One region of the Ruminococcus intestinalis genome, then DNA from elsewhere that is predicted to be linked to it. Evidence: predicted binding sites of a transcription regulator. Region 1 holds the regulator's gene; the other holds the start of a gene.
What was found. The regulator HrcA, encoded in region 1, represses chaperone genes, less so after heat shock. The targets are predictions, from matches to a motif close to TGTTAGCACTCNNNNNNNNNGAGTGCTAACA.
Positions count from the first base shown of each region.

Region 1 (3,199 bases):
TTCTCCGAAATGCATACATCCCAACCGCAATATTTGAATTCGGGTTCTTCCAGTGCCGCCTTTTTAACAAGCTCCTTGACCTCTTCGCAGTAAGGAATTTTAAAACCTTTAAATTTTATTCCCGAATACGGGTGTTCGTATGCAATTTCCATATCGGAAGTATGTCCCGGCCCTGTTACCGTACCTGTATCGAGGTCAAAGTGACAGGCAAAACCGCCGTTTTCAAGATTATCTACAAATTTACCGTTATTTCCTGTTTTAAACACCGCATACAAAATATTCGGCTTGCCGTCTACCACAAGTGTGGCAATTCTTAAGCAGTTAATTGAGTGAGGATAAATTTTTGAAACATCGGGGTGTTGTTTTATTGCCTCTTCAAGTACACCGAATTCGTTTTCTTTGTCAAAAACATAATTATAAAATTCTTCGTCACTCTTAAAGTCCGCTTTAACAAGTCTTTCAATGCCTTTGCCGCATTCGCCGAAAGCAGGCTTTGCAATGAAAACATCCCAAGGCTTAATAAATTCGCTGAATTGCTCCAAAGTAATTTTTTCCTCAATTACAAGTACCCGTCTGCCAAGATATTTTGCAAATCTGGTATCAAATAATCTTTTATCGTTAAATATTTCGGCACTTGTAAGATCGTTCTGCATTAACATAAAACGCTTGTTTTTAAAGCGTGTCATATACGTTTTGCGTTGGTCTGCAGTCATATTGTAGTATTCAAACAGAACATAGTCATTATATCCCGCTCTGTATTTAAAAAAGCAACCTACCATATCAAAGAAAATGCCGGCTTTGTTTTTGCCGGATTTTGTGTGAACGGTATTTATTGCGCCGGAAAGTTTGCTGAATGTTGCGCCGGAGCAAACTCTGAAAAAGTAACCGATTCTCATAATAACCTCTTTTGTATCTTAGTTGTATCAAAATTACGGCTAATTTAAGCCATTTTGTGTAGTTAAGGGTGTATTTGTCAATATAACTTCCATTATAGTATATTTTGCGCTGAAATGTCAATAATGGTGACGGATTTGTGAAAAGTTTTTGAAAAGTAAAATTTTTCTGATAAAACTCTTGACTTTTGCTGACTTTAAGATTATAGTATAAGCATAAGAGTTAGCACTCACACACAGAGAGTGCTAAAACAACAAAAAACGCAGGCAGAGAGGTGATACCTATGGAGCTTGCGGAAAGAAAGCAAAAAATTCTTTCGGCTGTTGTTGAAAACTTTATAAAGACAGGTGAGCCTGTAGGTTCAAAAACTCTGATAGACGAAACGGATTTAAAAGTTTCATCGGCTACGGTAAGAAATGATATGGCAGACCTCACACAAAAGGGTTATCTTGTTCAGCCGCATACATCGGCAGGCAGAATACCTACTCAGCAGGGCTACAGATACTATGTTGACAATCTTATGAAGATTGTGGCGGTGTCACAGCGGGGCAGAGAACTTGTGGAGGATAAACTTTACAGAAATGCCGAATCACCCGAAAATATTTTAAAATCGGCGGCAGATCTTCTTTCGGAGCTGACAGGACTTACCGCAGTTGCCACAACACCGAATTCCGCAGAAAGCAGGATTCACAAAATCAGCTTTGTGCAGACGGGTTCGCACACGGCAATGACTGTTGTAATTGCCTCAAACGGCATTATAAAAAATCAGCTTTTCAGATGCGAATTTATAATCACTCCCGAAATCCTTGAAGTGTTTGACAAAGCGCTTAACGAATTGTTTGACGGAGTAAGGCTTTCTTCGATAAATCGTCCGTTTATACAGACGGCAGCGGCAAGATTTGGCGAGTTATCGCTCTTTATGCCAAGTGTGCTTACGGCGATAAAAGATGCGGCAGACAAGGCAAACGAAGTCGGAATCTTTTTGAGCGGTCAGACAAAGCCGTTGTTTATGCAGAATGTAAATTTTCTTGCGGCAAGAAATGTAATTGAACTTCTTTCAAGAAAAGGAGATCTTGCAGGTGTTCTTACAAGCCTGCCGATAGGTACTTCGGTAAGTATAGGTACAGAAAACAGCCGTATAGAACTTGCGTACAGCTCGGTAATTTCTTCAAGCTACAGCGTAAAAGATACACCGTCCGGTACGCTTGCCGTAATAGCTCCGATACGAACGGATTACGGCAGAGTGATTTCGATTATAGAATGTATAAGCGAATGTGTAAGTAAAATAATAAGCGAGCTTATAGAGCATTAATATAGAAAGGAAAGGTAATATGTCAAAGAAAAAAGAAGTGACAAAAGACGAAGCTGTTGTAAACGAGAATACATCCGAACAGACAGCTGAAGCGGTTACGGAAGAGATTGATGAAACCGCCAAAAAAATAGCTGAACTTGAGGAGGAACTCAACTCACAGAAAGACAAATATCTTCGCCTTTGTGCCGAGTATGACAACTACCGCAAGCGTACAGCAAACGAAAAGCTTTCTATTTATGATGACGCAACAGCAAAGGCGGTTACAGAGCTTTTGCCTGTAGCAGACAGTATTCAGATGGCTATTACAAATTTAAAAGATTGTGACCCCGAAATTTTAAAGGGCATTGAGCTTATTTCAAATCAGCTTGCAAAGTCGCTTGAAAAGCTCAAGGTTGAGCCTTTCGGTGCGCAGGGTGAGGAGTTTAATCCGGAAATTCACAACGCAATCTCAAAGATTGACGATGAGAATTTTGAAAAGAACTGTATTTCACAGGTGTTCCAGACAGGTTACAAAATCGGCGATAAAATTATTCGTCATGCAATGGTTCAGGTTGCAAATTGCGACTAAGACCTTTATATAAATAAATCAGTATAAAAGTAAAACAAATATATTCAGGAGGAATTCATTATGGCAAAGACAATAGGTATAGATTTAGGTACAACAAACTCATGTGTAGCAGTTATCGAAGGCGGCGAGCCTGTAGTTATTCCTAACGCCGAGGGCGCAAGAACAACTCCTTCCGTTGTTGCTTTCTCAAAAGACGGCGAGCGTATGGTAGGTCAGGTTGCAAAGCGCCAGGCTATCACAAACCCTGACAAGACAGTTTCTTCTATTAAGAGAGAAATGGGTACATCATATAAAGTATCAATTGACGGCAAGCAGTACACACCGCAGGAAATTTCAGCTATGATTCTTTCAAAGTTAAAGGCAGACGCTGAAGCATACCTCGGCGAAAAGGTAACACAGGCAGTTATTACAGTTCCTGCTTACTT
Region 1 covers NZ_JACOPS010000003.1:175,535-178,733, reverse strand. The annotation lists gene H8R91_RS07760 (sugar-transfer associated ATP-grasp domain-containing protein) at 1-896, opposite strand, end outside; gene hrcA (heat-inducible transcriptional repressor HrcA) at 1,178-2,206, shown strand; gene grpE (nucleotide exchange factor GrpE) at 2,226-2,774, shown strand; gene dnaK (molecular chaperone DnaK) at 2,835-3,199, shown strand, end outside.

Region 2 (3,199 bases), on a different contig from region 1:
AACTTGTTGAGTACGAGAGTTGTAAGAGCTTCGCCCTCTACATCTTCGGCAATGATAAGGAGTTTTCTGCCTGACTGAACAATCTGCTCAAGAATAGGGAGAATTTCCTGTGTATTTGAAATCTTCTTATCTGTAATAAGAATGTATGGGTTGTCAAGTTCTGCAACCATCTTGTCTGTATCTGTTACCATATAAGGAGCAATGTAACCACGGTCAAACATCATACCTTCTACAACTTCGCTGTAAGTTTCGGCTGTCTTTGACTCTTCAACTGTGATAACACCGTCTGTTGTAACCTTTTCCATAGCCTCGGCAATGAGCTTACCGATGAACTCATCCTGTGAAGAAACTGTAGCAACTCTTGCAATATCGTCAGAACCTGAAACCTGCTTGCTGTTGTCAGAAACAGCCTTTACCGCAACATTGATAGCGTCTGCAATACCTTTCTTAAGAACCATTGGGTTTGCACCTGCTGTTACATTCTTCATACCCTCTCTGATAAGAGCCTGAGCAAGAAGTGTAGCTGTTGTTGTACCGTCACCTGCAACATCGTTTGTTTTGATTGAAACTTCCTTAACAAGCTGTGCGCCCATATTCTCAAATGGGTCGTCAAGCTCAATTTCCTTAGCAATTGTTACACCATCGTTTGTGATGAGCGGAGCGCCGTACTTTTTGTCAAGTACAACATTTCTGCCCTTAGGGCCGAGTGTGATTTTAACTGTATCAGCAAGCTGGTCAATACCTCTCATAAGAGATTTTCTTGCTTCTTCACCATAAGCAATTTGTTTAGCCATAATTAATTACCTCCAAAATATATCAAATAAAAATAATTATTCTACTGTTGCAAGAATATCTGACTGACGAACGATTGTGTACTCTTCACCGTCAATCTTAACTTCTGTGCCTGCATACTTGCTTGCGATTACTTTGTCGCCGACATTTACATACATCTTAACTTCGTTGCCGTCTACAACACCGCCGGGGCCTACTGCAACTACTCTTGCAAACTGTGGCTTTTCCTGTGCGGCAGATGAAAGAATGATACCGCTCTTTGTTTTTTCTTCGGCTTCTTCAACCTGTAATACTACTCTGTCAAGTAATGGTTTAATACTCATAATATAAATCCTCCTAAAAAGTTTATGTGTTATTTCGGTTAGCACTCTGTATCCTTGAGTGCTAATTATATTTTATACCATTTTTTAGAAATGTCAAGAGAAATTTGACTAAATTTGACCTTTAATTTATAAACAATTAAATTTATTTGTACAGCACTGCATTATAATTCGTATATAGAACTAAAATAACTTAAACAAGCCCTTTTTTCTTTAGTTTACCTTTAGGTTCAGGTTTATTTATTTCATAGCCGTTTTTAATGGAAAGTTTTGCAAGCAATGCAATTCCGTCCGTAAGAGCCTTTTTAGATTCATTGTCTATCTTATTAAATGCTTTAATCATGGTCGGTATATTTTTTATGCCTGCCTTTCGTATGTCGTCAAAGGTGATTTTACCGCCTTCTGCCATAATTTGAAATACAGAGTCTATGATTTGTTTTTTCTGTTCGGTTGTAAGTCCGTCAATAAGCTCTTTCATATTTTTTTCGGCAAATTTAATACTCTTGGTATCTTCATCAAGGTGTACAAAGTGTGTGCCTACTACATTCCAGCTGAAAGCATCGTGCTGCCAGAAAGAATGACTTGCGCTTTTTACTATTATATAATCTTCATCATGCTCAAGTAACATACCCACAAATGATGACTGCGGAACAAAGGTAGTGATTCTGTCGGCAATTTCTTTGTGCTGCTCACTTTCTATGAATTCCTTTGAAAAACCCGGACCGTCGTTGTTATATACAGCTATTATTCTGTCTTTGATTTCAGGAAAAGTATTTACAGCGGAATAGATTGCGAGATTTCCGCCTTTGGAGTGACCTCCGAGGTATATTTCGCTGTTTGGATATTTGTTTGCAACCATACTCAGATATGCCGCTGCGTTAAGCTGTGAGGGAATATTGTCGGTTATGGCAATCATACAATCTTCTTTCCAACCGTTGAGCGTATTGTCTGTGCCACGGTAAGCGATAAATAATTTATCTGTATCAAAATGAAAAGTGCAAGCGCCGAATTGCATTGGATTATCTTCGCAGTCATATGCCGCAAAATCCGATACATATATATTTTTTAACCTGTTGCTTTTAGCTGATTCGGATAATAACTTGGTTATTTCCTTGCCGACTGTGTTGTAAAAATCTTTAAATACATAGTAATCTTTAAAAACAACATCACGCTTTTCTTTAAAATAAAGTTTATTTATGTCGGAAAGCGGAAGCTGTGATTTTTCTGTATATCCCGAAAAATCAAGATAAACAAGCTCTGAAAATATAAGAGCGTCAACTTCGTTTAAAGGTGAAATATCAAAACCTAAATCGCCACGCCATTTTAAATAGTTTATAAGATTATTCATAACCCACCTCGCAATATTAATAATTAAATTTTATAAAATTTGCACTTAAAAAGCAATATAATTCACATAAAATTCAGAAAGCCCACTGCAAAATATGCAATGGGCAATTTTAAGTTTATTTTTGTTGTGCTCGTCTTAAAATGTCAGGTAAAGAATTGAATATTACCTGTATATTGAATATTACCTGTATATTTAATATTGCTTTATCTTCACCGAATTTTTTTGTTTTTAAAACCGTTCACAAGCATACCTGCCGCAGTCTTGGCAAAGAGGTCGCAGATAAATATTTTAAAATCATCTGTAACGGATATATTGTTTTGAATTTCGCAATTGTTTACAACTTTCTTTTATAATCTAAATAATTATAAAAGTTTGGTCAACCTTTTATAATTTTTTGACTTAAGGATAGAACCGACAAATTATAAAAACCGCTCTCCTAAGAATTTTTTAGAAGAGCGGTTTGTGTATTTGTTTTAATAATTATTCGTTAATAGCTTTAACGAGAGCCTGTGCTTTGTCTGTCTTTTCCCAAGCAACGCCGAGTTCTTCTCTGCCCATATGACCGTAAGCGGCAAGCGGACGATACTTTGTTTCTTTAAGCTTTAACTGCTCAATAATAGAATTCGGACGGCAGTCAAATACCTTTTCCACAGCGTCTGAAAGCTGTTCGTTTGTGTAGCTTGATGAACCGAAAGCATCTACCATTATTGATACAGGTTTAGCAACACCGATTGCATAT
Region 2 covers NZ_JACOPS010000001.1:374,312-377,510, forward strand. The annotation lists gene groL (chaperonin GroEL) at 1-794, opposite strand, end outside; gene H8R91_RS01850 (co-chaperone GroES) at 831-1,115, opposite strand; gene H8R91_RS01855 (Mbeg1-like protein) at 1,306-2,460, opposite strand; gene metK (methionine adenosyltransferase) at 2,941-3,199, opposite strand, start outside.
Region 2: H8R91_RS01850 (co-chaperone GroES) is a predicted target of HrcA. The motif match lies at 1,152-1,182, and genes of this name have one in related genera.